3 regions of the Pantoea sp. YU22 genome follow, and region 2 is predicted to be linked to each of the others. Evidence: predicted binding sites of a transcription regulator. Region 2 holds the regulator's gene; each other region holds the start of a gene.
The links. The regulator LexA, encoded in region 2, represses DNA repair genes until DNA is damaged. The targets are predictions, from matches to a motif close to TNCTGTATGTACATACAGNA.
Positions count from the first base shown of each region.

Region 1: the regulator LexA is predicted to act here: its motif matches at 7,648-7,667, upstream of sulA (SOS-induced cell division inhibitor SulA).
Region 3: the regulator LexA is predicted to act here: its motif matches at 7,179-7,198, upstream of EKL29_RS01045 (DNA translocase FtsK 4TM domain-containing protein).

Region 1 is NZ_RYDU01000001.1:280,599-290,769, forward strand. Features, by position in the region: gene pqiB (intermembrane transport protein PqiB) at 1-1,615, shown strand, start outside; gene pqiC (membrane integrity-associated transporter subunit PqiC) at 1,612-2,178, shown strand; gene rmf (ribosome modulation factor) at 2,447-2,614, shown strand; gene fabA (bifunctional 3-hydroxydecanoyl-ACP dehydratase/trans-2-decenoyl-ACP isomerase) at 2,672-3,190, opposite strand; gene EKL29_RS01310 (Lon protease family protein) at 3,258-5,015, opposite strand; gene matP (macrodomain Ter protein MatP) at 5,178-5,645, shown strand; gene ompA (porin OmpA) at 5,716-6,783, opposite strand; gene sulA (SOS-induced cell division inhibitor SulA) at 7,136-7,627, opposite strand; gene EKL29_RS01330 (TfoX/Sxy family DNA transformation protein) at 7,840-8,451, shown strand; gene yccS (YccS family putative transporter) at 8,448-10,171, opposite strand, start outside.
Region 2 is NZ_RYDU01000002.1:451,552-461,722, reverse strand. Features, by position in the region: gene EKL29_RS06600 (Na/Pi cotransporter family protein) at 1-852, opposite strand, end outside; gene psiE (phosphate-starvation-inducible protein PsiE) at 1,142-1,552, shown strand; gene ubiC (chorismate lyase) at 1,622-2,134, shown strand; gene ubiA (4-hydroxybenzoate octaprenyltransferase) at 2,165-3,031, shown strand; gene plsB (glycerol-3-phosphate 1-O-acyltransferase PlsB) at 3,243-5,666, opposite strand; gene EKL29_RS06575 (diacylglycerol kinase) at 5,794-6,162, shown strand; gene lexA (transcriptional repressor LexA) at 6,269-6,883, shown strand; gene dinF (MATE family efflux transporter DinF) at 7,005-8,327, shown strand; gene EKL29_RS06560 (CsbD family protein) at 8,508-8,720, shown strand; gene zur (zinc uptake transcriptional repressor Zur) at 8,769-9,290, opposite strand; gene EKL29_RS06550 (conjugal transfer protein TraF) at 9,737-10,171, shown strand, end outside.
Region 3 is NZ_RYDU01000001.1:211,027-221,197, reverse strand. Features, by position in the region: gene serS (serine--tRNA ligase) at 11-1,303, opposite strand; gene EKL29_RS01055 (replication-associated recombination protein A) at 1,402-2,745, opposite strand; gene lolA (outer membrane lipoprotein chaperone LolA) at 2,753-3,364, opposite strand; gene EKL29_RS01045 (DNA translocase FtsK 4TM domain-containing protein) at 3,542-7,117, opposite strand; gene lrp (leucine-responsive transcriptional regulator Lrp) at 7,237-7,731, opposite strand; gene trxB (thioredoxin-disulfide reductase) at 8,259-9,227, shown strand; gene cydD (heme ABC transporter permease/ATP-binding protein CydD) at 9,367-10,171, shown strand, end outside.

The sequences.
Region 1 (10,171 bases), on a different contig from region 2:
AGTCGACCAGATAAAACGCTGGTCGCCGGTCTGGATTGTCCCCATCGTGACGCTGTTGATCGGCGGATGGATTTTGTTTTATCACTTCAGTCACCTCGGACCCGAAGTGACCCTGATTACGGAAAATGCGGAAGGTATCGAGGCCGGGAAAACCACGATCAAAAGCCGCAGCGTCGATGTAGGCGTTGTGGAAAAAGCGGAGCTGACCGACGATCTGCATCACGTTGAGATCACCGCGCGCCTCAACTCCGGCATGGAAAAGCTGCTGCACGGCGACAGCTATTTTTGGGTGGTGAAGCCGCAGATTGGCCGCGAAGGCGTGACTGGGCTCAATACGCTGCTCTCCGGTGCCTATATTGAGATGCAGCCAGGCACCAAAGAGGAGGCGAAAGAGCGCTATCAGCTGCTTGATGCGCCGCCGCTGGCGCCGCCTGATGCGAAAGGTATCCGCATTACGCTCGACAGTAAAAAATCGGGGCAGCTGAACGCCGGCGATCCGGTGTTGTTCCGCGGCTACCGCGTCGGGACGGTGGAAACCAGCACTTTTGATACCGATAAGCGCATGATGACCTATCAGCTCTTTATCGCAGCGCCTTACGATCGGCTGGTGACCACCAATGTCCGTTTCTGGAAGGACAGTGGCATCGCGGTGGATATGTCGGCATCGGGCATGCGGGTAGAGATGGGGTCGCTGACGACGTTGTTCAGCGGCGGCGTCAGCTTTGATGTGCCGGACGGCTGGGATTTAGGCCAGGCCGCAACGAACCACGCGGACTATCATCTGTTCGACGATCAGCGCAGCATCCAGGATTCGCTCTACACCAACCATGTGGATTTCCTGATGTTCTTCACCGATTCGATCCGTGGCCTGCAGGTTGGCGCGCCGGTCGAGTTCCGCGGCATCCGTCTGGGTACGGTCGCGCAGGCGCCCTTTATGACCGAGGGTGTTAATCAGGCATTGAATAACGATTACCGCGTGCCGGTGCTGATCCGCATTGAGCCTGACCGCTTTACCGCCAGACTGGGTCAGGACTTTAATCTGGAGCAACATCTGCAGGATGGCAAAAAACGCGGCCTGCGCGCCTCGTTGAAAACCGGCAACCTGCTCTCCGGCTCGCTCTATATCGATCTCGACTTCTACGATAATGTGCCGCCTTATAAAGGCCCGAACAAAATCGCAGGCTACGAGATCATTCCAACGACCAGCGGCGGCCTGAGTCAGATCCAGCAGAAACTGGTGGCGGCGCTCGACAAGATTAACGCTTTGCCGCTCAACAACGTGGTGACCGAGGCAACTGGCACGCTGAAAGAGAGCCAGCGCACGCTGCGTGAAATGCAGGGCACGCTGAAAAATCTTAATCAGATCACCGCCAGCCCGGCGATGAAAACGCTGCCGGAAGATATGCAGCAAACGCTGCGTGAACTGAACCGCAGTATGAAAGGGCTGCAGCCAGGTTCCCCGGCTTACAACAAGCTGGTGGGTGATATGCAGCGACTCGATCAGGTACTGCGCGAGCTGCAACCGGTATTGAAAACGCTCAATACCAAGAGCAACGCGCTGGTCTTCGAGGCCAAACCGGGTCAGGATCCACAGCCAAAGAGGGCGAAACAGTGAGAAAAGGAGCCGTTTTGTGCGCCGCGCTGCTGTTAAGCGCGTGCAGCAGCACTATCGATAACACCTACTACCAGCTGCCGTCGCAACCGGCGGCTATGCAGGTGCGCAGCGGCGGCGAAGCGCAGCCGCCAGCGCTGTGGGTTCAGCAGGTCGCCGTTCCCGATTATCTGGCGGGCAACGGACTGGTTTATCAGACCAGCGACGTAAAATACGTTATCGCCGCTAATAATCTGTGGGCCAGCCCGCTCGATCAGCAGCTCCAGCAAACGCTGGTCGCTAATCTGAGCAAGGCCCTGCCGGGCCGACTGGTTTCCGCTGCGCCGCTGGGCGAGAAGCATGACACGTTGAGCGTCACGGTGACCGGTTTTCAGGGACGCTATGACGGGCGCGCCGTGGTAAGCGGCGAGTGGGTGCTGCAGCATAATGGCCATGTGGTGAAGCAGGGCTTCGATGTGGCGCTGCCGCAAAACGAAGACGGCTACGAGGCGCTGGTGCGTACGCTTGCTGTCGGCTGGCAGCAGACCGCGCAGCAGATCGCCAATGCAGCGATAACTTCAGAATAAAGTTCGGTAAAGATTTTGCTCCGCCCCTGATTGTCGTCAGCGAAATGCTACGACGAGAAGGGGCTTTTTTTATTGGCTCTTCAAGGCGATAAGCGAAACCGTCAGCGGCAACAATGGCAATTTAACGTCAAACTGATGACACTGGCGTGAAATTTGCGCATTGACCTTTCCGGGCGGGACAGGTAGAACTTAACTGTGGCTGAGTAATATTTCGCCACTCTTTTTCTTTCCACCAGATTCCACAGACCTGATATGAGGGATACGGAGTATGAAGAGACAGAAACGAGACCGCCTTGAACGCGCTCACTCACGTGGCTACCAGGCCGGTATTACAGGACGCTCGAAAGAGATGTGTCCGTATCAGATGATTGAGGCTAAGTCTCACTGGTTGGGAGGTTGGCGACAAGCCATGGAGGACAGGGCGGTTACGGTGTAATTGTCCGTCACGAAAAGGAAGAAACCTCCGCGCTGGCGGAGGTTTTCATTTGCGCTATCAGAAAGCGTTGGTGTCTTTAAACAGACCGACTTTCAGATCGCTGGCAGAATAAATCAGATTACCATCAACGAAGACTTCGCCATCGGCGACGCCCATCACCAGTTTGCGGTTAATGACGCGCTTGAAGTGAATGCGGTAGGTGACTTTTTTCGCCGTCGGCAGCACCTGGCCCGTGAATTTCACCTCGCCGACGCCCAGCGCGCGGCCTTTGCCTTCTCCGCCAAGCCAGCCCAGATAGAAACCGACCAGCTGCCACATGGCATCCAGACCGAGACAGCCTGGCATCACCGGGTCGCCAATAAAGTGACAGGCGAAAAACCACAGGTCCGGATTGATATCCAGCTCGGCTTCAACGAAACCTTTATCGTATTTACCGCCATCTTCGGTCATCTTGACCACGCGGTCCATCATCAACATGTTGCCTGACGGAAGCGGCGGACCGTTCTCGCCAAACAGTTCACCGCGACCTGACGCAATCAGGTCCTCTTTGCTATAGGATTCGCGTTTATCAACCATGTTTTCAATAAGCCTTGTTTTAGTGAAGCACGAAGTTTAGCGAACAGCTGTACGCCGGGCAATTCAATCAGTTCTGGTTAAACCAGTTTAGCCAGCGAAGAGGCCAGGGTCGATGGCTCGCTTCCTGCTGATTGAGTTGGGTAATACGATCCTGGATCCTGCGCAGCAGCGTGTCGCCGTTCTCATCATCGCTGTGCCAGATAACGCCGGTCAGCAGCGGCAGCGCTTCATCGGCACGATCGATCGCCCAGATATGGAAGCGGCCCTGTTCAACGGCGTCGACCACTTCCTGGCTCAGGCACAGATGGCGCACATTGCACGCCGGAATAATCACGCCCTGCTGGCCGGTGAGCTCGCGTTCGTTGCAAATCGTAAAGAAGCCTTCAATCTTTTCATTCAGGCCGCCTACCGGCTGAACGTTGCCGAACTGATCGACAGAACCTGTTACCGCAATCTGCTGATTAATCGGTTGATTAGCCAGCGCGCTGATCAGGGCGCACAGTTCGGCCAGAGAGGCGCTGTCCCCGTCGACTTCCGAGTAGGATTGCTCAAATACCAGCGATGCGGAGAAGGGCAGCTGTTGATCCAGCTCCAGTTCGGCGATCAGATACGCCTGCATGATCATCATGCCTTTCGCGTGGATGTTGCCACCCAGCTCAGCTTTGCGCTCGACATCGGTAAATTCGCCGTCGCCTGGATGAACCACGCAGGTAATGCGCGAAGGTTCGCCCCAGGGACGTGGATGGCCTGGAAACTCCACGACGGAAAGGCCGTTGATTTGGCCGACAATTTCGCCTTCGGTTTCAATCAGGATCTGTTTTAGCAGGATCTCATCACGCATGCGTTCGGCAAGGAAAGCTTCGCGCCAGCTGCGGGTCTCAAGGGCGCTGACTAACGCCGCTTCGCTCAGCTCGCTCTCCTGCATAAAGGCTTCGCGCATCTGACGCAGCAGCCAGCGTGGGCAGAGCGGCAGCACTTCCTGATCGCCGGTGTAACGCACCGCCTCGCGGATCAGCGGCGGCCAGAAATCAGTTTGCGGCGCAGGCAGCCCCGTCTGCAGCGCAACATCCTGCGCCCAGCGGCACCAGGCAAGCATGTCATCTTCGTCGACGATTTGCAGGTTTTCTTCGAATTCAGTATAGGTCGCCAGCTCGTGCAGTTCCGGATCGCTTTCCTGAAAGGCTGCCAGCGCATCGCGATCGCCGCACAACACCAGCTTCAGGCTTAGGGGAAGCGGGGGAATGGAAACCGGCAGAGGATGACGCTCATCCGCCGACTGCCACTCCAGGCGGCCCAGCTGGATGGCGCGCTTCAGCCGCAGCCAGAGCAACGGCTGCGCCTGCAGAGTACGCAGCGACAGCACCAGCGTACCGCCGTTGGCGCGGTGGATCAGGCCCGGTTCAAGCTGCAGACGATCGCGGCGCAGACGCACGCAGCCAAACAGCTGCTCGTTCTCAATCCACTCCGCAAAATGCACCTGACCCGTGCCGGTAAAAGGATGCGAGGCATCGCCGGGCGGCTGGAGGGTCACGTTATCCGCAATGATATGATAATGTCCGCCGAACAGCTCAGCGGGTTCGTCGGCGATACGCTCCATCTGGCGCGCAATCAGTTCCAGGTAATCCGCATTCTCCTGACTGCACACCAGCAGAAGGGGAAAGCCTTCGGTCTGTTGATCGAGATAAGCCAGTGCATTCAGCAAACGCGGCTGTACCGCCGCCAGGCTATCGGTCTCTTCTTCGGTAATACGGGAGAAAACGGACGCGTATCCGGTAATATTCGGCTGCAGGTCTTGCCAGGAAAGTTGAGAGCTGGTCAAAATAATCGCATTTGGTTAATTAAAGAAAAGCGGGATTATACAGGAAACCCCTTTGTTAAGCACTGCATGGTTCGGATTAACCCTGAGACAAACAACGCCTTTTTCCTTACTGCATCCAGGAAAAAAACTGTTATTCTTAGTTTGTTACGCGGTCACGATGAGATTCCGATGAAATACCAACAACTCGAAAATCTTGAAAGTGGATGGAAATGGAAATACCTGGTGAAAAAACACCGGGAAGGTGAACTGATCACGCGTCACCTTGAACTCAGCGCTGCGCAGGCGGCCGTTGAGGAGCTGCTCTCAATGGAAAATCGTCCGGTCGATGTGGCTGAATGGATCGCGCAACATATTCACCCGGACCTGGATAATCGTCTTAAACAGACGATTCGCGCGCGTCGCAAGCGGCACTTTAATGCGGAACATCAGCATACGCGTAAAAAGTCGATCGATCTGGAGTACCTGGTGTGGCAACGCCTGGCGGGACTGGCGCAGCGTCGCGGCTGTACGCTGTCGGAAACCATCGTTCAGCTGATTGAAGATGCGGAACGTAAAGAAAAATACGCCACGCAGATGTCGAGCCTGAAACAGGATCTGCAGGCTATTCTTGGCAAATCGGAAACGGGCAGCGAATAACGCGGCGCGTAAACGCTAATCAGCAGACATAAAAAAACCCCGCTTTGCGGGGTTTTTCTTACGGAGTAACTTAAGCCTGCGGCTGAGTTACAACGTCTTTGATACCTTTCACGTCGATTTCTACGCGACGGTCCGGACCCAGGCAGTCGATCAGAGCCTTACGGCCTTTCACGCTGTCACAGGTGTTGCCGGTAACTGGGTTAGATTCGCCCATGCCACGTGCAGAGATCTTGTTAGACGGGATACCTTTAGATACCAGGTAGTCAACCACAGACTGAGCGCGTTTCTCAGACAGTTTCTGGTTGTACTGGTCAGAGCCGATGCGGTCAGTGAAGCCCAGAACGACAACAGAACCGTCTTTCGGATCCATTGAGCTCAGCTGGCTATACAGCTGATCCAGAGCCTGCTGGCCTTCCGGCTTCAGGGTAGCTTTGTTGAAGGTGAACAGCACGTCAGACTTCAGGGTGAAACGCTTGGTTTCAACAACTGGAGCCGGAGCCGGTGCCGGAGCTGCAACCGGTGCAACTTCATCCTGACCGAAGCGGTATGAAACGCCTACGCTCAGCATGCCGTTGTCAGGACGTGCGCCAACAGTCTGCGCATCACCGATGTTGTTAACCCACTGGTAGTCCAGACGAGTTGCCCAGTTCTGAGTCAGAGCGTATTCAACACCCACTGCTGCCAGCGGAGAAACGCCGGTGTCGTGGTCGCTGATGCGGCCATTAACAACGTTGTTCTGAGTTGCGTCAGCGCGCCATACCATACCACCCAGACGGGTGTAGACATCCAGATCGTCAGTGATCGGATAGCTCAGTTTAGCAGCCAGCTGAATGCCCTGTGCTTTGAATGCGCCGTTGTTTACGGTGCCTTTGTTCGGCATACGGCCAAGCCAGTCGTAACCCAGCTCGAAGCCCAGGTACGGGTTAGCCTGGTAACCCAGGAATGCACCAGCGCCAAGCTGAGATTCGTGAGTCGGGCCGTTGTTGTTGCCATAACCGTTACCGTAGTAACCAGTATCATGATACTGAGACCAGCCCAGTTTAGCACCGGTATACCAGGTGTCATCTTTCGGAGCGGCCTGCGCTACGGTAGCGAAGCCAGCCAGTGCCACTGCAATTGCGATAGCTGTCTTTTTCATTTTGCGCCTCGTTATCATCCAAATAGGCAATGAGCAAAAAGGGATGCTCTTGGTTGTAATCCTTCGCCGGGTTAATACGCTCGCTTATGACTCTACCGATAAAAAACGGAGATTATTGAGCACCCTGGCGAGGTAAAGTCTACAACGAGATTGGAAAGTTACAAGTATGATGTGAGGGGATGCTGCAAAAAAACAGGGCTTTATACACATATTCTAACATTTGACCCGGTCTTAATGTCGGCCTCTTTTTGAGCAAAATGCAGCTAAACCATTGTCAAAGCTGGAAGGAAAAGAATCAGTGGCTTAGCTGAAATAAAAAAGGCAAAAGGCGCGAGAAAAATCCTAATTTTACTCAATGAAACAAATCCGACTGAATTTTTAGCCCTTTATTTGGTCGCAGCGTGGTCGCGGAGCTCCCGTTTGGGCGCATAATCAATCCCAGCGCTTTTCCTTCCGCTGCCGCCTGCTCCAGTTCGCGTCGCTCTTCTTCATCGAGATCATAAGGGATCCAGGCGAGCACCACGCTGTAATTCCCTGTACGCAAAGCTTTAATCATCGCTTCTACGGAGGTGCAACGCTCTGAGTCCGCAACGTGCATGCTTTTTTCCAGCGGCAGACCTGACTGCTGCAGCCAGGCGCGATTAAGCTTATGCGCGGGCGTCAGCCACAGCTGCCAGCGAGACTCCTGGCTGAGCTGTTGCAGTAACGGCAGCAGCAACATTTGCATCATGCCGGGCTGTTCGCTGTAGCGCAGTTCCGTGATCCAGCCGCTGTGCTGCGACGGCTTAGAAGAGGAGACATGACGGTGGGCAAAGCCTGCATTATTAAAGTGTTGGGTGCGCATAAGTTAACCACTCAGCATTGGACTGTATGGATATACAGTAATGACTTCCTGGATAAAGATCAACCTCAAATTTGGAAAACGGCTCGCAAAAACGGGAGAAGGTGAGACGGGAACGCAATAATTAATTGAACCCTTAACGGATTTTTTCTATATCTCTAACGGACTGATAGACATGACTTTTTAGTCGTATTTTTGCACAAGGAGAGCGTGCCATGAAAAAACAGCACCCTATCGTAGAACGGTCACGTCACCGTCTGGCCGCCTTAGGCCACATCGAATCGCGTACACAGTTTGGCGGCTATGCGCTGGCGGTTGAAAAAGTGGTTTTCGCGCTGATCAATGATGACGCACTCTATCTGCGCGCCAGCGAAGCATTACGGGAATATGCGGCGCGAAAACCGATGCAGCCGCTGATATTTCGCAAGCGCGGCGCCGCTGTCAGCCTCAATTACTACCGCGTCGACGACGTGCTGTGGAGTGATTCTTCTCAGCTGCTGGCATTGTCCGCCGCTTCGCTACGCACCGCTCAGGAAGAATCTCTGGCCAGACAGGTGCCGCTGCGGCTGAAAGATTTGCCGAATCTTAGCCTGCGAATTGAGCTTCTGCTGCATGAGGCAGGCGTCAAAACCGTGCGGCACCTGATCGACCTGGGATCCAAACAGTGCTGGCTCAGACTCCGGGCGATAAACCGGCATATCGGGTTTAAAACTTTGCTGGCCCTTGAAGGCGCAATAAAAGGGCGGCATGAAGCCGCCTTGCCCCAGGCCGTCAGGGCGGAACTCAATGAGTGGTATCAGCAGGCGCTAAAGGGAGACGCCTCTTAAGAGGGCGCCAGCGTGCGGCGCAGGCGGGCAATCTCCGGCAGCAAGGCCACCAGCAACCCTAACTGCTGTAACACCAGCGGCGCACGCGTCTCCTGATTGGCCGCCATATCGCTGATACGCTGCGTCAGGGCGCTCTGCATACTTTCCGCCTCGGCATCGCTCACCACCTCGGTTTGCAGCACATCTTCGACATAGCAGACCGTGTCGTCGAGCAGCGTCAGCAGCGCACTGTCGTTAAGCTTATCGCGGTGCGCGCCCAGCGCGGAGATATAGCTCAGAAAAGAGTGATTAAGACAGAGCAGCTGGAAAGCGGACTCTTTGTGTTTCTGGTGCGTACGCGACTCGCCGCTCATATTTGAGACCACGGAGGCCAGCTCCGCATCGGCGTTATGGGCGTCGCGTCGCGCGATACGATAAGCCAGGCGATTATCTTTGCCCTGGTGATACTGCTCCATAATCGCATCCAGATAGCGGCAGTTAGCGTTCAGGGTCCGCTCCGCCACCGCTGGCAGCTGCCGGAAGCGCCAGTCGGGCCAGATAAAGGCCACCGCCAGCCAGGCGAGCGCGCATCCCAGCAGCGTATCCACAATGCGCGGCAGCGCGACCTCAAAGCCTTCTCCCAGCAAATTGAAGCAGAGCAGCACCAGCAGGGTGATAAACAGCGTCGCCTGCGCATATTGCACCTGACGAAAAGCGAAAAACAGCACGCCGCTGACCACAATCAGCGCCAGCTGACCTTCGGTTGAGGGCACCAGCCAGAGCACCGGCAGCCCGATAGCAATGCCCGCCAGGGTGCCGCCGATACGCAATGCCAGCCTGCGTCGCGTGGCGTTATAGTTGGGCTGACAAACAAACAGGCTGGTCAGCAGGATCCAGTAGCCGCGGTCAAGACCGGTGAGCTGGATAAAACCATAACCGATACAGAGCACGACAGTCATGCGTACCGCATGACGGAACAGCGCGGAGGCGGGCGTCATATGACGGCTCAGCCGCAGGCGGATGTCGCTCCAGCCGCTCAGTCCCTCACGCGATAGCCGGTTATCGCCCGGCGGGGTTTCGCTGGCCAGAGACTGTTCTGACTCTATCGACCCCAGCTGCGCGTCAATCGCGCGCAGATTGCGCAACAGCCAGAACAGCGGACGCAGATGCGGCGCGTCAGGCTCGTTTTGCTGCAGACGCTCCAGCGCGGTCTGCAATCGATCGAACGCCCGCTCGAAGCGAGGATCGTGCTCCCAGCGCTCACGCATTAAAATGCACTGCGACAGCTGGCGACACGCCTGCGCCTGCATATTCAGCAGCCGCTGAAAGCGGAACAGAATTTCGTTATAGCGCCAGTCGTCGCGCAGCAGATGGTATTGCAGATGGGATGAGCTGGCGCGCTCGTGAATATCCTGCGCCACGAAATAGTAATGCAGGCTGCGACGGGTGCTGCGCGATCCGCGATCGCCGCGCAGACGGCTTTGCAGCGTGGTTTTAGTCAAATTAAGCTGCGCCACCAGCTGGCTGTTAACCATCGCGGTGCGGATCAGCGTAGCGTCATCCTGCGCGTCGCCGTCGGGATCGAACAGGTTCGCTTTGGCCTCAAGATATTGCGCCAGCTGCGCATAGCTGCCCGCCAGTTGCTCCTGCACCGGCCGCACCGGAAACATCAGGTGGCCGAGCAGCGTCAGCAGGTTGTACCAGAGCGCGCCGACCAGCAGCAGTATCGGCTGCATATACC
Region 2 (10,171 bases):
CAGGTTGTAAAAGACGTGGAAGAAGATCACCAGCTCTTCGTCATTGACCGGCATCTTATCCAGCCAGGGCGCCAGCAGATTGACAAAGGGCAGCATCGCCAGCGAGCCGAGCAGCTTAAACAACAGGCTGCCGAGCGCCACCCGTTTGCCTGCGGCATTGGAGCCGCTGGCGTTGAGCATCGCCAGCAGACCGCTGCCGAGATTAGCGCCGATTACCAGACAAAGCGCCACTTTAAACGAGATGACGCCTGCAGCAGTCAGCGTAGCGGTAATCAGCACCGCCGCCAGGCTGGAGTAGCTGATAATGGCGAACAGCGCGCCGATCAGCGCATCCAGCATGATATCGCCGGTCAGGCTGGAGAAGAGCACCTGCACGCCCGCCGCCTGGGTGATAGGCCTGGCGGCGCTGACAATCAGCTGCAGCGCCAGCAGAATCAGTCCCAGCCCAATGCTGGCGCGCCCCATCTGCCCGACGCGCGTCTGCTTGCGCGACAGAAAGAAGATGACGCCGAAAAAGATAAACAGCGGTGACAGCCAGGAGAGATCGAAGGTCAGAATACGCGCCATGATGGCGGTGCCGACGTCGGCGCCCAGCACCACGACCAGTGCAGGCGCCAGGCGCATTAGCTTCTGCGCCACGAAAGAGGTGACCAGCAGCGTGGTGGCGTTACTGCTCTGCACCAGCGTCGTCACGCCGATGCCCGCCAGAAACGCCATGGGTTTCTTTTCAATGCTGCGGCTAAGCACGCGGCGCAGATCGGCACCGAAGACGCGCATAATGCCGGAGCGCACGATATGGGTGCCCCAGACCAGCAGGGCGACGGCAGAGAGAAGATTGAGCAAGGTCAACACGTCACGCCACTCCATAACCGTCAGGCTAAAAAGCAGCAGAGAGCCAGCCTGACGGTAAGAGCAATCTGCAAAGAGAGCCGTCGGGCGGGGCGCAATTTTTCCTGAGTTTTAAGGGACCTGCGCACGCTGCCGACTCTTTAACTGTAGACCAGTTCTCTGAGGCAGGAGGGGGATAAATGCTGGCTTCTTAACCGCAGCGGCAGCAAGGCCAGAGCAGGGAATCTTGTGATCTGCATCACATTACAGCATGATGGCGATCTTTTACGGAAAGCCATTATGGAGGCCAGTCATGAACGTTAAACCCACCGGCGGTCAGTACATCGCATTGGCGCTGCAATGGGTGCTGAATCTGGGACTGCTGGCGCTGGCGGTGATTCTGGCGGTGTTTCTTGGCAAAGAGACGCTGCACCTTGCTAACGTGTTGCTGAACACCGGCGAGCAGGCGTCGTCCTATCTGCTGATTGAGGGAATTGTGATCTATTTCCTCTACTTCGAATTTATCGCCCTGATCGTGAAGTACTTCCAGTCGGGCTATCACTTTCCGCTGCGCTATTTTGTCTATATCGGCATTACGGCGATTATTCGGCTGATTATCGTCGATCACAAAAATCCCTTCGATACGCTCTGCTACTCCGGCGCCATTCTGATTCTGGTCGTGACGCTGTGGCTGGCCAACAGTAACCGCCTGAAGCGCGAATAAACGTCGCCAGGTGTGCCCGCCGCGCCTCTGCGCTACACTGTTGCCCTCAAAATTGACGGGAGTGGTGATATGTCGCAAGAGGCGCTCAGCTTATTACGCGCGCTCAACTGGCTGCCATCCACGCATCCGACGCTGACCGCGCCGCTGCTGGACTGGCTGATGGAAGAGGACTCCATGACGCGCCGTTTCGAGCAGCACTGTCAGGAAGTGACGGTGCGGCCGATGCGCGAAGGTTTTATTAACGCCGATGAGCTTATCGATGAAAGGGCGCTTCTGCCTGACGATACGCGCTTCTGGCTGCGCGAGATCGTGCTGTGCGGTGACGACGAGCCCTGGCTGATTGGCCGCACGCTGGTGCCGGAGAGCACGCTCAACGGCCCGGAGCAGATGCTGCAACAGCTGGGAACGCGCCCGCTTGGCCGCTATCTCTTCTCCTCTTCGACCTTAAGCCGCGACTTTATCGAACCCGGCAGCGTCGGCGCGCTCTGGGGACGGCGCTCGCGGCTGCGGCTGTCGGGCAAGCCGCTGCTGCTGACGGAACTGTTTTTACCTGCCTCGCCGCTCTATCGCGACCTGGCCTGAGGAAGATTTAACGTGCAAAAGAGCGTAGAGATGAGCAAGTTTCAGGCCTATAGCCGCCTGATGCGTATTGATAAACCGATCGGCACGCTGCTGCTGCTGTGGCCGACGCTGTGGGCGCTGTGGCTGTCGGATATGGGCGTTCCGCCGTTCCGGGTGCTGGTAGTGTTTGTGCTTGGCGTCTTTGTGATGCGCGCGGCGGGCTGCGTCATCAACGATTTTGCCGATCGCAAGGTCGACGGTTTCGTAAAGCGTACCGCCGGTCGTCCGCTACCCAGCGGCGCGGTGAGTGAGAAAGAGGCGAAAATCCTGTTTGTGCTGCTGGGGCTGCTGGCGTTCGCGCTGGTCCTCACCATGAACCTGATGACCATCCTGCTTTCGCTGGGCGGTCTGGCGCTGGCGTGGTCTTATCCCTTTATGAAGCGCTATACTCATCTGCCGCAGGTGGTGTTGGGCGCGGCATTCGGCTGGGCGATCCCTATGGCCTGGGCGGCGGTTAGTAAGTCCTTACCGCTAGAATGCTGGCTGGTGTTTCTGGCTAATATCTGCTGGACCGTCGCCTATGATACGCAATACGCGATGGTGGATCGCGACGACGATATTAAAATCGGCGTCAAATCAACGGCGATCTTGTTTGGCCGTTACGACAAGCTGATTATCGGCCTGCTGCAGTTTGCAACCCTGGGTTTGCTGGCGCTGGTCGGTTCGCTGATGCAGCTTAACGCGCTGTTTTACTGGTCGCTGCTGGGTGCCGCCGTGCTGTTTGTTTACCAGCAAAAACTTATTGTCCACCGTGAGCGCGACGCCTGTTTTCAGGGATTCCTTAACAATAACTATGTCGGGCTGGTGATCTTTATCGGCGTGGTGCTGAATACGCCGCCGTTCAGCCAGCTGTTTTAAGTACTTTAATCCAGCGAGCAACAAGGCTGAAACGCGCGGTGGGTATGGCCCGAGGAGCAAAGCGTCCCGCGTCAGGGAAGACGCGGGCCGAGCGGGCAGGGATGCCGCTGTTGCGTCTTTGCGATCGGGCCATACTCACCGCGCAGGCACCTTACCGGCAACAAAAAGGGCGACATCTCTGTCGCCCTTTGCTTTATCTGCCTGCGGCTATTTACTCATGCGCGACTGCGCTTTCGATAGTTAACCGCACATCGCTGGTCACCAGATCGGCCAGAATGTGCCAGGCGGCCTGAGTACGCTCGACGTCGGCATCGCCGGTATCGCTGATATAGCCCTCATCACGCAGCGTCAGCACCAGCGTAGTAAATACCGCCTTATCGAAAAACTCCGGCGCGTTAATGCCGTGCAGCACCGAAAGACGCTGCGCCAGCATACGGCTCTCTTTCTCCAGCGTGCCGCGGTTGATGGTCGGCTTCGCGCTGAGGATAGAGAAAGTAATGGCGTAACGTTGCAGCGTCTCGCGGATGCCTGCGGCCAGCAGCTGCAGCGTGCGGTAGCGCGCCGCGGTGTGGCGCAGCTGTCCATCCTGCAGGGTAATCAGGCCCTGACGCGCCAGCTCCTGACACAGCGCGCTCAGCAGCGCCGGCAGCGCGTCGATTTCCCAGCGCAGGAACAGTTCGCTTTTCAGCATCGGGTAAATCAGACGGACCTGGCGCAGCAGCTCGGCTTCGCTCAGGTTCGGATGCTGCTGAATAATGGCGGCAATCAGCGACGGCATCACCAGCATATGGTGAATATTGTTGCGGTAATAGGTCATCAGCACTGCCTGCTCGCGCGGCAGAATGATGATGTCGCCGATATTATCCTGTTCGGTTTCGAACTTATTCATGCTCATGGCATGGTTCAGCAGCTCTTCCGCTGAAAGCGGCGGCACCGTCGATTCCGGAGAATAGGGCACGTTACGCAGCAGCTCAATGTAGCACTCAAGCTGCTCGATCAGCTGCTCGCGCGTCAGCGAACGCTGGCGTGAGGCAAGCAGCGCGGTAACGCACAGGTTCATGGCGTTGGCGGCGCCCGCTTCGTTGATGCGCACCATCAGGCGCGCCGCGATATCGTTCACCGTTGGCGTCAGCCAGCTGGGACGTTGCGGTTCAATCGGGTCGATAGCGTCGCGCCACTCCGGCACCTGCTTGTTCAGGTAGTTCACCAGCGGCAGCGGTTCGCCGAAGTTAACGTAGCCCTGACCCAGATTGCGCAGCTTACGCAGACCGCGCACCATCTGCATAAAGCCTTCTTTCTCTTTCGCCGCGCCGCGTAGCTCTTTGGCGTAAGTGCCCACTTCCATAACGTGCTCATAGCCGATATAGATCGGCACCAGCGTAATCGGACGTTTGCCGCCGCGCAGCATCGCCTGCAGCGTCATCGCCAGCGTGCCGGTTTTGGGGTCGAGCAGACGGCCGGTACGTGAGCGCCCACCCTCAACGAAATATTCGACCGAATAGCCGCGGCTAAACAGCTCGCCGAGATATTCGCGGAATACGGTGGCGTAGAGTTTGTTGCCTTTAAAGGTGCGACGAATAAAGAATGCGCCCAGGCGGCGGAAAATCGGCCCGGCGGGCCAGAAGTTAAGGTTGATACCTGCGGCGATATGCGGCGGCACCAGGCCCTGATGATAAAGCACATAGGAGAGCAGCAGATAATCCATGTGGCTGCGATGGCAGGGCACATAGACAATCTCATGGCCATCTTCCGCCAACTGGCGCACGCGCTCGCCGCCGTTGACGTTGATGCCCTGATAGAGACGGCTCCAGAGCCAGCCCATCACGCGATCGGTCACGCGGATCGCCTCATAAGAGAAGTCCGCGGCGATCTCTTCCATCATCTCGACAGCGTTCTGCTGCGCCTTCTCATGAGAGAGCTTTTTACTGCGCGCTTCTTCTTCCACCGCTTTTTCAATCGCTTTGGACTGCAGCAGCTTGTTGAAGAGATCCTGTCGCGCCGGCAAACGTGGGCCGACCGCCGCTAACCGCTGACGCGCAAAGTGAATGCGCGCCACGCGCGCCAGTTTCTGCGCGATAGATTTATCGGTGCCGTGCTGCGTCGCCATCCAGCGCAGCGAGACGGTCGGGGAAAAGCGCACAAAGCTGTCGCGGCCGTGCCAGACGATGGCGAAAAACTTCTCTACGCCGTTAAGCTCGCGCAGGTGCGGCGTATCGTCGCCCTGAACTTCACGACCTGGCGCACGGCCGAACATCACCGAGACCGGCAGCATCTGGATATCCAGATGTGGATTATTGCGGTGCAGATCGAGATACTCGTGGAAAATTTTCACCGATTCCGTGTTCGGCCCGAAAGCGGGGAACACGCGCGGGCCATTGTGAATAAACACGTGGCGCGGCAGCAGCGTGCCGTCAATTTCCAGCGGCACCAGCGGATCGGGCAAATTATGCTTCAGACACTGCTGACGCAGCGTCAGCAAATCCGCCTTGGAATCGTATGGCAGCACGTACATAATCGGCCGCGTCGGATCGAGTCCATGTTCGGAAACGGGATCGGCCGGAATAGCCTTAGTTTTTACCAGAACGGAAAGTGGTAAATTCAACAATTTATAATAGAGTTTACGCCAACCTGACATAGACAACATGAAGCCTCTTGTTAGCAAAGCGCCGCAAGCATATCAGAAAGTGCTGCGAAGATCTGTGTGGTGCCAAACGCACCTGGCCCAGACATTGACGTCAAACAACTAAAAGGGTTCCCTCGCAATGGCAAGTAATACCACCGGTTTGCTCAGGATTGTGAAAGCGGCAGGCTACTCCTGGCAAGGGCTGCGCGCCGCCTGGCAGCATGAGGCCGCGTTTCGTCAGGAAGCCACGGCCGCCATCATCGCCGTTATCATCGCCTGCTGGCTGGATGTCGATACCGTCGCGCGCATCCTGATGATCGGATCGGTGGTGCTGGTGATAATCGTCGAGATCCTTAACAGCGCGATTGAAGCGGTGGTCGATCGCATTGGTCAGGAGCGTCATCCGCTGGCCGGACGGGCGAAAGACATGGGCTCAGCCGCCGTCTTGCTGGCTATCATACTGGCGCTGTTTGTCTGGATCGCGCTGCTTTGGTCCCATTTGCGCTAGGCTTTCCACAATTGCCCAAATGGCTGTTATTTCCCTGGGTTTTGGTTTTCATTTCGCCAATACCTGTATATACTCACAGCGACTGTATAAACAACCAGGGGGCGGGATGAAAGCATTAACCACCAGGCAGCAACAGGTTTATGACCTGATTCGCGACCATATTAACCAGACGGGCATGCCGCCGACGCGTGCGGAAATCGCCTCGCAGCTGGGGTTCCGTTCCCCCAACGCCGCCGAAGAACATTTGAAAGCGCTGGCACGTAAAGGCGTTATCGAGATCGTCTCCGGCGCATCACGCGGCATTCGCCTGCTGATGGAAGAGGAAGAGTCTAACGGGCTGCCGTTGATCGGCCGCGTCGCCGCCGGTGAACCGCTGCTGGCGCAGGAACATATTGAAACGCATTACAAAGTTGATCCCGACCTGTTTAAGCCTTCTGCTGATTTTCTGCTGCGCGTCGCGGGAATGTCGATGAAAGATATCGGCATTATGGATGGCGATCTGCTGGCGGTACATAAAACGCAGGATGTGCGTAACGGCCAGGTCGTAGTGGCGCGCATCGATGACGAAGTCACGGTAAAGCGCTGGAAAAAGCAGGGCACCGTGGTGCATCTGCTGCCGGAAAACAACGACTTCGAGCCGATTATCGTCGATACCCGCACGCAGTCGCTGACCGTTGAAGGTCTGGCGGTGGGCGTGGTGCGCAACGGCGAGTGGCTCTGACCGGTTGCCTTCAGACGCCTGTATCGTTTCGTCAGGCGTCTGTACGATAAGCTGTTAAAGCGCTCTCAATGCGGTTAACGCCGCTCCTTTCTGTTTTACGTTTTCAGGCATGGACCGGCTGATGCGTCTCTTCTCTACAGACGACCGACACCTCTGGCGGCTGGCGCTGCCGATGATCCTTTCTAACATTACCGTGCCGCTGCTCGGCCTGGTGGATACCGCCGTTATCGGCCATCTCAACAGTCCGGTTTACCTTGGCGGCGTGGCGATTGGCACCACCGCCACCAGCTTCGTCTTTATGCTTTTCCTGTTTCTTCGCATGAGCACCACGGGCTTTACCGCTCAGGCCTTTGGCGCACGCGACCCGCAGGCGCTGGCGCGCGCGTTGACGCAGCCGCTGCTGATGGCGCTGCTTGCTGGCGGACTGTTTGTGCTGCTGCGCGATCCGTTAAGTTCGCTGGCGAGTCGGCTGGCGGGCGGCAATCCGCAGGTGCTGGAACAGGCCGCGCTCTTCATTCATATCCGCTGGCTTAGCGCGCCGGCGACGCTGGCGAACATGGTGATCCTCGGCTGGCTGCTTGGCGTGCAGTATGCCCGCGCGCCGGTTGTGCTGCTGGTGGTGGGCAACGCGGTAAATATCCTGCTCGATCTCTGGCTGGTGCCGGGGCTGAAGTGGGGCGTCGCGGGCGCGGCGACCGCAACGGCGGTGGCGGAATATGTCACGCTGGCGGTAGGGCTGGCGATGGTGTGGCGCGTACTGAAAATACGCGGCATCTCCATGGCGATGCTGAAACAGAGCTGGCGCGGCGATATTAGCCGTCTGCTGCGTCTCAATCGCGACATTATGCTGCGCTCGCTGTTGCTGCAGCTCTGCTTTGCTTCGCTCACCCTGATCGGCGCGCGTCTGGGGCCTGAGATCGTCGCCGCTAATGCCGTTCTGCTGATGTTTATCACCTTTACCGCCTATGCGCTCGACGGTTTCGCCTACGCGGTGGAAGCTGTCTCTGGCGAAGCCTACGGCGCGCGCGACGGCGACAGGCTGCTGGCTGTATGGCACGCCGCCTGTCGTCAGGCAGGAATGGTGGCGCTGGCGTTCGCGCTGATTTACGCGGCGAGCGGCGAAGCTATAGTGGCGGCGCTCACCTCGCTGGATTCGCTGCGGCAGCAGGTGGATCGCTATCTGTTCTGGCAAATCATCCTGCCGCTGGCGGGGGTGTGGTGCTATCTGCTGGATGGCCTGTTCATCGGCGCAACGCGCGGGCGAGAAATGCGTAACAGTATGGCGGTTGCCGCGCTCGGCTATTTCCTGACGCTGCTGACCTTGCCCTGGCTGGGTAACCACGGTTTATGGCTGGCGGTGACGGTCTTTCTCGCGCTGCGCGGCGTCTCGCTCTGGCTAATCTGGCGGCGTGAATGGCGTCTAAACCGCTGGTTTAGCTGCTAATTAGCCTCTGCGCTCGCGTCTGATTTACGCCTCGTTAAACAGATTATTCTGTAATTATCCCGCAGTTGCCGATTCGTCTACTATAATTACCTTACAACAGCGCGACACAGCAGCGCTTTGTATTGTCGTACTGCCATTACATGGTGGTATGTAAAACTAAGGATGACGTGGAGGTCTGAAATGAATAAAGACGAAGCGAGTGGTAACTGGAAGCAGTTCAAAGGCAAATTCAAAGAAAAATGGGGCAAGCTGACCGACGATGATATGCAGGTTATCGAAGGTAAACGCGATCAGCTTGTCGGCAAAATTCAGGAACGCTACGGTTACGCTAAGGATGAGGCAGAGAAAGAAGTCTCAGACTGGGAAACCCAGAACAAAGATTACCGCTGGTAATCTCCCCGTTCAGCTTTTGTCTGAACGCCCGGCACAGGGAGGTGCCGGTTACCCTCTTTTCCCGCGTTTTTTCCCTTCTGTCTCATGGTCATGATCGCAGCTATCGTGCTCCATGCAGGCTTCTACCTCAGCACAGTCCACACAAAGCCCATGCGCCTCAATCACGCTATGTCGCAGGACAAAGCGCGCTTCGCCAGCGAGATCGTCAATAATCTTCTCTACACCCTGCGCCTGTTTCTCCGTCACCGCCGCGCAGCGATCGCATACCAGCATCACCGAGGTATGGGCGGGCGCTTCAAAGTGATGGCAAATGACATAACTGTTGTTTGACTCTACGCGGTGAATAAAGCCCTGTTCCAGCAAAAAATCGAGCGCGCGATAGACCGTCGGCGGTTTCGCCTGCGGCTCGCTGGCGCGTAACTGGTCCAGCAGGTCATAAGCGCTAATCGATCCATGCTGCGCAGCCATCAGACGTAACACTTCGGCGCGCTGCGCTGTCAGGCGCACCCCGCGTTGCAGGCAGAGTTTCTCAGCCTGGGTCATGATTTGCTCGGGCGTCATTATCGACATGGTGCTTCTCCGCTAAAAACGAGATGTTATTTTATCACACTAAAATCGCTTGCGCTGGAGTTGCGGTTGTTATCTCTTCTTTGCTCATTTCCAATTAAATATCAATAAATTAAATAGGTATTCAGCGACCAGCTATACCGCAAAGCGGCTTAGCAGTGCCAGCCTTACTGAGATATAAAGCAACAAAATTAACGATTCGCTTTACAACTCACCAGGTTAAGCACTAATGTTCATGAGGCCTTAAGAAACCGCTGGCCTTAATACCCTTTTTTAACTATCCCGCTAAATAATAAAAGCGCCGATTTGTAGCTAAAACATCCAATCCGGCGAATAACAGTGCTGTTTCGACTGAATTCACAGCAATGAACCGTTAGCCGCCGTTCACAATAGCGCTAACGACAAATTCCGATGATGAATGTTTTCCTGATCAAGGTGATGGCAGACAAATGGCGAACAAAACCACCCGGCGCTCCGCGCTTTTATATCCTGCTGTTTTAAATGCGCTTTTTATCTCCTCTTCCGCAATGGCTGCGGGTACCTGGTATGACGCGCGTAACGACGCGATGGGCGGTACAGGTGTCGCTTCCTCTACGTGGAGCTCAGCCGTACTGGCGAACCCGGCGCTGATGACGCGCGCGCAGCCGGATGATAATGTCGGCATCATTTTCCCGTCTGCGGGCTTGCAGATTACTGATAAAGACAAGATGGTCGACAAAGTCGATGACATCAGCGATACCGTTGATCGCTATCGTGACGTGATTAATGGCCTGACCTTCCGTGACTATCTTAACGGCTACCCGCAGTTGAAGACGGCGTCAAAAGACGTAGCGAATCAGCTGCGCGATCTGCGCGGCAATAAGGCTAACGCCACGGCGGGCGTC
Region 3 (10,171 bases), on a different contig from region 2:
GAAGCGCGTATCAGCCGATAAACTCTACACCGTTCATATAGGGGCGCAACACATCCGGCACCTGAATACGTCCGTCAGCCTGCTGATAGTTCTCCAGCACCGCAACCAGCGTACGACCGACCGCCAGGCCGGAGCCGTTCAGGGTGTGCACCAGACGTGGCTTCTTATCAGTTTTGCTGCGGCAGCGCGCCTGCATGCGGCGCGCCTGGAAGTCCCACATATTGGAGCAGGAGGAGATCTCGCGATAGGTGTTCTGGGCCGGCAGCCAGACTTCCAGATCGTAGGTCTTGGCTGAGCCAAAGCCCATATCACCGGTGCAAAGCAGCACTTTACGGTACGGCAGGTTGAGCAGCTGCAGCACTTTCTCTGCGTGGCCCACCAGCTCTTCCAGCGCATCCATTGAGGTTTCCGGCGCGACGATCTGCACCATCTCTACCTTGTCGAACTGATGCATACGGATTAAGCCGCGCGTATCGCGACCGTAAGAGCCCGCCTCAGAACGGAAGCAAGGCGTATGCGCGGTCAGTTTGATCGGCAGACTCTCCTCTTCCACAATCTCGTCGCGCACCAGATTGGTCAGCGGGACTTCCGCCGTCGGGATCAGCGCATAGTTGCTGCTCTCTGACTCCTCTTCCAGCGGTCGGGTATGAAACAGATCTTCGCCGAACTTCGGCAGCTGGCCGGTTCCGTACAGGGTCGCATGGTTGACCAGATAAGGCACATAGGTTTCAAGATAGCCGTGCTGTTCAGTATGCAGGTCGATCATAAACTGGCTCAGCGCGCGATGCAGACGAGCAATCTGTCCCTGCATCACCACAAAGCGCGAACCGGTCAGCTTCACGGCAGAAGCAAAATCGAGGCCTTTCACCATCTCGCCCAGCTCAACGTGATCTTTCACCTGGAAATCAAACTGGCGCGGCTCGCCCCAGCGGCTGACTTCCTGGTTTTCGCTGTCATCTTTGCCCAGCGGCACTTCATCCGCCGGCAGGTTAGGCAGCGCCAGGGTGAAATCACGGATTTCATTTTGCAGGGCATCCAGTTCCGCTTTGGCCGCATCCAGGCGTTCGCCCAGCGCGTTCACTTCCTGACGCAGCGGCTCGATATCTTCCCCACGTGCTTTGGCCTGACCGATGGATTTGGATCGGGAGTTACGCTCCGCCTGCAGATTTTCCGTTTCCACCTGCAAGACTTTACGACGCTCTTCAAGGGAGCGCAGCGTTTCCACATCCAGTTTGAATCCTCGGCGTGCCAGTTTTTCTGCGACTGCGTCTGGCTCATTACGCAGCAGATTGGGATCGAGCATGCTTATCCTGTGTAATCAAAGGTTGAAAGAACGAATGAAGGGATGCATTCCCGCTGGAATGCATTGATATCCTTGCTCACCTTACCGTAACGTCTGTTTTAGCGGTAGCGTTTTGTCGGGCTATTTTGATCCTGTTCAGCCAGCCAGGCGAGCTTTTCGCCAATTTTACCTTCAAGCCCGCGCTGGGTTGGCGTGTAGTAGCGCGTCTGCGCCATCTCCGGCGGAAAATAGACCTCGCCAGCCGCATAGGCGTGCTCTTCATCATGAGCGTAACGATACGCTTTGCCCAGGCCCATCTCTTTCATCAGCCGGGTCGGAGCGTTACGCAGATGCTCCGGCACATCGTAGTCGGGATGCTCGCGCGCATCGCGCATCGCCGCTTTAAACGCGGTGTAGACGGCGTTGCTTTTCGGCGCGCAGGCCAGATAGACGATCGCCTGCGCAATAGCGCGTTCGCCTTCGGCAGGCCCGACGCGGGTAAAGCAATCCCAGGCGGCAATCGCCACCTGCATCCCGCGCGGATCGGCATTGCCGACATCTTCAGAGGCGATCGCCAGCAGGCGTCTCGCTACATAGAGCGGATCGCCGCCCGCGGTAATAATGCGCGCATACCAGTAAAGCGCCGCATCCGGCGCGGAGCCGCGCACCGATTTGTGCAGCGCGGAGATCAGGTCGTAAAAGCGGTCGCCCTTGTTGTCAAAACGCGCGGCGCGCTCGCCGGAAACCTCTGTCAGCAACTGCGGCGTCAGCTCGCGTTTACCTTGCGCATTGCTCTCCGCCATATCCGCCATCATTTCCAGCGTATTTAACGCGCGGCGCGCGTCGCCGTTCACCAGCTCGGCGATCATACGGCGCGTATTGTCAGGCAGGATGATGTCGCTGTCGCCATAACCGCGCGTTTTGTCCTGCATCGCCTGATCGAGCACCTGCTCGATATCCTCAGTGGTGAGCGATTTTAAAAGATAAACGCGCGCGCGTGAGAGCAGCGCGGAGTTAAGCTCAAACGAGGGGTTTTCGGTGGTCGCGCCGATAAAGGTGATGGTGCCATCTTCAATATGCGGCAAGAACGCATCCTGCTGGCTTTTGTTGAAGCGGTGCACCTCATCGACAAACAGAATGGTGCGGCGCCCGACCTGACGGCTATGGCGCGCGCGCTCGATCGCCTCGCGGATCTCTTTAACCCCCGAGGTAACGGCGGAGATACGCTCGACGTCGGCATTGCCGTAGCGCGCGATAATCTCCGCCAGCGTGGTTTTCCCTGTGCCCGGCGGTCCCCAAAGAATCATTGAGTGAAGATGGCCAGCTTCGATGGCGCGCGGCAAAGGCTTACCGGGCGCCAGCAAATGCTGCTGCCCGATATACTGCTTAAGCGTTTCCGGACGCATGCGCGCCGCCAGCGGCTTGAAATCTTCGGAGGAAAAATCCAGAGACAGATTACCCACGCTTACCTCACTGACGCTGGTCGTCTACCGTCACCCCTTTGGGCGGCGTAAAGGTGAATTTGTCCGGGCTGATCGCGCCGTTTTTCTGGCTCTTCAGCTGGTAGCTGCTGCGCTGCCCGTCCTGCTCGATGGCGCTGAACTGGTTGATGGTGCCCGCAGAGGTCACGGAGATGGTGAACTGCTTCAGGTTGCCATCGCTGTTTTTCGGCGTCAGTTCGAACGCGTCGCCCTGCTGTTTAATATTGTACTGCTGCCAGTCGCTCGGCTGGTTGCGCGCAATCAGCATAAACGGCGTGTTGCTGGTCGCGTTTTTCAGCAGGCTGACGCTGGCCTGTTCAACGAACGGGTTATAAAACCACAGATTCTTGCCGTCAGAGATAATGACGCTTTCGTCCGGCGCGGTCATGTGCCAGTTAAATAAGCTGGGGCGTTTTACCCAGAGCTCGCCTTCGCCTTCCTGCACGTTGGCGCCGCTGCTGTCGGTCACTTTTTGGCTAAAGCTGGCGTGGAAGCTGTTAACCTTGTTCAGACGCTGCTGCAGATCGCTGGAGGCGTCCGCCATAACGCTGGCTGACGCAAAAACGGCCAACAGGCCAGGCACGATTACGCTTAATTTCATCCGCTTCAATTCCTTATTTATCTCTATCCAGTGAATACCGTTTTAATTCTGGCCGTCGTTTTGCCATTGAGCCAGGAGAAAAACCCGAAAGCGTATTCTGATATGAGGGGTAAATGTCGCCTGAACAATGGGCCAGTAAAAACTGGCCCATGATTGTTTGTTGCAAAGCGTGTCGCGCTACATTTCATGCGGTGGCGGAGAGAGCACCTCACGGTTACCGTTGTGTCCGGGTTCCGATACGATCCCCTGCGCTTCCATCTGTTCGATAATGCGCGCGGCGCGGTTATAGCCGATGCGGAACTGACGCTGTACGCCGGAGATCGAGGCGCGACGCTTGTCGACTACAAAAGCCACCGCCTGATCGAACAGCGGATCCAGCTCCTCGTCGCCCTCAAGACCACCGCTGCCGCCCTCGCTCTCCTCGCCTGCCGTAATGCTTTCGATATACTGCGGACGTCCGCGCGCTTTCCAGTCCTGCACGACAGCGTGCACTTCCTGATCGCGGACGAATGCGCCGTGCACACGTACCGGCATTGAGGAGTTGGGTGGCATATAGAGCATGTCGCCCATACCCAGCAGCGATTCAGCGCCGCCCTGATCGAGAATGGTGCGCGAGTCGATTTTGCTGGAGACGGTGAAGGCGATGCGCGTCGGAATGTTGGCCTTAATCAGACCGGTAATCACATCCACTGACGGACGCTGCGTAGCAAGCACAAGGTGAATACCTGCGGCACGCGCTTTCTGCGCCAGACGCGCAATCAGCTCTTCAACCTTCTTACCGACCGCCATCATCAGGTCGGCGAACTCATCCACCAGCACCACGATATAAGGCAGTTTTTCCAGCACCGGCGGCGTCATATCCATGCTGTCGCCCGGTTTCCAGAACGGATCGGGAATAGGACGTCCCATCGCTTCCGCCTGTTCGACTTTTTCGTTGTAGCCAGCGAGGTTACGCACGCCAAGCGCCGACATCAGCTTGTAGCGTCGCTCCATCTCGCCGACGCTCCAGCGCAGCGCATTAGCCGCGTCCTTCATATCGGTGACAACTTCGGTCAACAGGTGCGGAATGCCTTCGTAGACCGACAGTTCCAGCATTTTCGGGTCGATCATGATAAAGCGCACTTCTTCCGGCGTTGCCTTGTAGAGCATGCTGATAATCATGGTGTTGACGCCGACCGACTTACCGGAACCGGTCGTACCGGCCACCAGCAGGTGCGGCATTTTTGCCAGATCGGCGACGACCGGCTGACCCGCGATATCTTTACCCAGCACCACGGCCAGCGGCGACGGGTTGTCGCGGAATTTGGCGCAGTCCAGCACTTCGCGCAGATAGACCGTCTGACGATGCTTGTTGGGCAGCTCCAGACCGACATAAGGCTTGCCGGGGATCACCTCAACTACGCGCACGGCAACCGCCGAGAGCGAACGCGCCAGATCGCGCGACAGGTTGGAGATGCGCGCGGCTTTCACGCCCGGCGCCAGATCCAGCTCGAAGCGGGTAATCACCGGGCCCGGCGAGATGCCGACCACTTCTGCCTTGACGCGATAGTCGCCTAAACGGGCTTCGACCAGACGCGCCGTCTGCTCAAGGGCGAACATATCAACCGGTTCTTCCTCGGCTGGCGGCGAGGTCAGCAGATCCAGCGTCGGCAGCGGCGTAGAGGGTTTCTCCAGCGGCTGGTTATGACGCATCAGGAAAGGATGGATCAGACTGTTATCCAGCGAGCCGGGCTGCGACGCCTGCGGCGGCGCGGCGGCTGGCGTCTGCATCACAGGTGTCAGCTCTGGCTCCGGCTCGGCGGGTGCAAAAGCGGCAGAAACCGTCGGTGCGGCCACCGGCACGGCAGGCTGAGCAACCGGCGCTTCCGCAGGCTGCTGCCATGGCGTATGCGTTGCCACAGGCGCTTCCGGCTCTGGCGCGCTGGCGATAGTAAAGAGCGGCTCACTGGGGCCTTCATCCACCAGATCGTCCAGCGGCGAGAAATCGAACGCGGAGGAGGTATCCAGGCTCAGGGCTGGCGATTTCTCTTTCTGCTCTTCAGCGCCGTAGCGCTGTTGCTGCTGCGCGGCGAATTGCTGCGCCAGCGCGGCCTGTTCGACAGCCTCTTCCTGATCTTCATCCTGCTGCGTATCTTCATCCTGCTGCCAGCTCTCGCCGTAGCGTTGCTGCTGCTGGCTGGCGAAAGCGTCGCGCAGCTGCGCCTGTTCCTGCGCCTCCTGCTGATGCTCTGACCATTCGGACTGCGCGTCTGCAGGCTGAGACGAGACGTCAGCGCGCTGCTGTTCTTGCGCTTTGGCCTTCTCTTCCGCTATTCGCTGAGAAGGCAGCTTAATGCCGTAAGAGGCCAGCTCGCGACGCGTCGGCAGTTTGACCGGCTTAGGACGCGGTAGCGTCGGTCCGATACCCTGCTTCACCTGCGGATTGTAATTCTCTTCAGGCGCGACATCGAACAGCGGCGTAGAGGCTGCCTGCGCGGCGGCTGTCGCCGCGCCCGCCGTAGCGGCTATATCGGCCGTATCGGCATCGCGCCAGTTGCCCATTTGCGGGCCGTCATCCTCTTCCCAGCTGGTGAAAGCGGGCGCGGACGGCGTCTGCGGCATCTCAAAATGATAACGCGGCGGCTCGGCGGGAGCAGGCGCGGCTGGCTGAGGTGACGCAGGCGTAAAGGCGTTGACGGGCTGTTGAGACGCAGCGAACGGATTCGCTGCCGCAGAGTGTGCGGCGGCAGCCGTTACAGGCGCAACGGAGGCGGCAGGCGGCATTGCGACCGTCTGAGAGGAGAGTGGCGCTGCGGCCGCCTGAGGCGGCATCGCAGCAACCGGCGCTGACGCGGCGGCAACCTGAGACGGCATGGCAGCAGCGGGGGCTGCAGCACTCTGAGAGGAGATCGCAGCAGCCGATACCGGGGCTACGGGCGCCGCAACGCCAGCGGCTTCGGCCGCCGTGATCAGCGCGGCATCTGTCGCCGCAGCGGCTTTCGCCAGAAGCGGATCGGCCACTTCCGGCGCTGAATGTTCTGTGCTGGCGCGCGGCGCAGAGAGCAGTACATCATCCTCATCTTGCGAGGCCACCTCAACGCGCGGTGCGGCCGTATCGTCGAACGCCTCTTCATCCTCCTGCCAGGGCTCGTCGCGACGCGAACGGTTGCTGGCGAAGGTGAGCACGCCCATAACCACGCCGCCGATGCGCTCGGCGATGGTCAGCCAGGACCAGCCGGTATAGAGCGTAATGCCCGCCGCCCAGACGCAAAGCAGCGCCAGCGTGCCGGTCATCGGGCTGAGCCAGGGCGCAATAGCGTTGCTGACCAGGCTGCCGATAACGCCACCGGAGGCGAAATACCAGATGTCATCGGCATTGAGCGCAGCCAGGCCGCAGGTAGTCACCACCAGCGCCAGCACGCCGATCAGGCGCAGGCCGATAGCGAAGTAGTCGATGTAATCCTGGCGATCGCGCTGGCGAAAGGCGATCCAGCACAGTCCGATAATCACCGGCGGTATGGCATAGGCCATCACGCCGAAAATAAACAGCAGCGTATCCGCCAGCCAGGCTCCCACGCCGCCGCCCAGATTATGAATCGGCTCATGCCAGGCGGTTTGCGACCAGCTCGGATCGGAAGGATTAAAGCTGACGAGAGAGACCATCAGATAGATGGCGAAAAGTGAGACGAGAATAAGCAATGCTTCCAGCAGACGACGTCCACTGCTCAGCGGTTTTAACGAAACTTCTTTGTCTTCTGTGTATTCCTGGCTCAAGAGAACTCTCCAGGTGCCTGTAAATTATGAAGGCAACAGCGTCGGGCAAGCCCGACGCTGGTCCTGTATGAATTCACAGGAGTGTATCGAAATATCACAGGTTTTGCACCTGCGCTGCGTTAGCGGGTTTTAATCACCAGCCGATTACTCTGTTTAACCTCTTCCATCACCACGTAAGTACGGGTGTCATTGACCCCCGGCAGGCGCAGCAGGGTTTCGCCAAGCAGCTTACGGTAGGCGGACATATCCGGCACGCGCGTTTTCAACAGGTAGTCGAAGTCACCGGAAACCAGGTGACACTCTTGAGTTTCCTCAAGTTTTTGCACGGCGGCGTTAAACTGTTCAAACACGTCCGGCGCGCCACGATTCAGAGTAATCTCAACGAAAACCAGCAGTGACGCATCTAGATAGTGCGGGTTAAGTTGCGCGGTATAGCCAAGAATAAAACCCTGACGCTCCAGACGACGCACACGCTCAAGACATGGCGTAGGCGATAATCCTACGCGTTTGGAAAGTTCTACGTTGGAAATACGACCATCTTTCTGAAGTTCATTCAGAATGTTTCTGTCGATTCTGTCGAGATCTTTTCCGGGGCGTTTCTTATTGTCTACCATTATTATTGTCTCTCTTAATTCCTTCCCTTTACCTGCCACGCCCTGGAAACGTTCACTGTTCAAGGCATTATTGAAGTGAAGAATCAGAGCCTGTGCGCTGTCGCGCATCCATCCGCATGACGCATGTTGTCTGTCCACATCATGCGTCATTACCCATGTCAGGCTGTAATTTATCGGGAAAAAAGGGCAAAACGAGGAACGAAACCCTGTTTTGACTCTCTCCTTCTTCTTCGCTTCTGTCATTGTTTTCGCAAAAGCGCAGGCGATTGTCAAAGTAAAAAGACCAAATTCAGGACAAGATGCCAGACAGACCGCTGGGTAACTGTTTTTAAATGAGAATTTTTATACTCTTGCACCAGCAATAACCGATTATTGCCCCCTTTTAGCGCAACCGGCGTGCAGAAGCCCGACTTATCGTCTACGCCGTTTGCAGCTATTGGTAACAAAATTCCCCAGCCCTTTTTTTGCCACGGTAAATTCCCTACAATCCCAGGTCATGTTGTCAGCCGAATGAAACTGAGGATCCTATGAGTACGGCCAAACACAGTAAATTGCTCATTCTGGGCTCCGGTCCGGCGGGTTATACCGCAGCGGTCTATGCGGCGCGCGCCAACCTGAATCCAGTGCTGATTACCGGCCTCGAAAAAGGCGGTCAGTTGACCACCACTACCGAGGTAGAGAACTGGCCCGGCGACCCGCACGATCTCACTGGTCCCTCGCTGATGGAGCGCATGCATGAGCATGCCGAGAAATTCAACACCGAAATCATTTTTGACCATATTCATACTGTCGATCTGCAGAACCGTCCGTTCCGTCTCACCGGCGACAGCGGCGAATATACGGCCGACGCGCTGATTATTGCGACCGGTGCCTCTGCGCGCTATCTGGGCCTGCCTTCCGAAGAGGCGTTTAAAGGCAAAGGCGTGTCCGCTTGCGCCACCTGCGACGGTTTTTTCTACCGTAATCAGAAAGTCGCGGTGATCGGCGGCGGCAATACCGCGGTGGAAGAGGCGCTTTATCTGGCGAACATCGCCGCGGAAGTCCATCTGATTCACCGTCGCGACAGCTTCCGCGCGGAAAAAATACTGATTGACCGCCTGATGGAAAAAGTGCGCAACGGCAATATCGTGCTGCATACCGATCGCACGCTGGAAGAAGTGGTTGGCGATCAGATGGGCGTCACCGGCCTGACGCTGCGCTCGACCCTCAACGAGGCGGAAACGGAGTCGCTGGAAGTGGCAGGCCTGTTCGTCGCTATCGGGCACAGCCCGAATACGGCGATCTTCGAGGGGCAGTTGGCGCTGGAAAACGGCTACATCAAAGTGCAGTCCGGCCTGCATGGCAACGCAACGCAGACCAGCGTCCCCGGCGTGTTCGCTGCGGGCGACGTTATGGACCATATCTATCGCCAGGCGATCACCTCGGCGGGCACCGGCTGTATGGCTGCGCTGGATGCAGAGCGTTATCTGGATGGACTGGTTAAAAACGATCGGTAACTTGTTAATTATCTGATCTTATTTATACGAGGCGGCTGTTTTTCAGTCGCCTTTTTTTATGCCGCCGTGCTAGATTCATCAGCCTGAAGAGCAATCCCCCTCTCTTTTCGTGGGTTATCGACAACGCTTACGGTCTCGCATGAATAAAACCCGGCAACAGGAACTGATTCGCTGGCTACGCCAGCAACGCGCTTTTGGCAGCCGCTGGCTGCGGTTGACGTCGCTGTTTGGGCTGGCCAGCGCGCTGGTCATCATCGCCCAGGCCTGGCTGCTGGCTTTCCTGCTACAGGCGCTGATTGTTGAACAGCGACTGCGCAGCGAGCTTCTTCTCCCCTTCTCCCTTCTGCTGCTCTGCTTTGCGCTGCGCGCCTTGCTTAACTATGCGCGCGAGGCCGCAGGCTTTCGCGCTGGACAGGCAATTCGTCAGGCGCTGCGTCAGCAGGTACTGGATCGTCTTTCCGATCTCGGCCCCGCATGGATCCGCGGCAAACCAGCAGGCAGCTGGGCGACGCTGCTGCTGGAGCAGATTGAGGAGATGCAGGAGTATTATGCGCGCTATCTGCCGCAGATGACGCTGGCAGCGCTGATCCCCTTATGCATTTTGCTGACCGTTTTCCCGCTAAACTGGGCAGCCGGTCTGATCTTGCTCGCCACCGCGCCGCTGATCCCGCTGTTTATGGCGCTGGTCGGCATGGGCGCGGCCGACGCCAACCGCCGCAACTTTGTTGCGCTGGCGCGCCTCAGCGGCGACTTCCTTGACCGCCTGCGCGGACGCGAAACCCTGCGTCTGTTTCACCGCGCCGAAGCGGAAACCGCCGTCATCGCCTCCTCCACTGCGGACTTTCGCCAGCGCACCATGGAAGTGCTGCGACTCGCCTTTCTCTCATCCGCCGTGCTGGAGTTTTTCGCTTCGCTGGCGATCGCGGTCGTCGCGGTCTACTTCG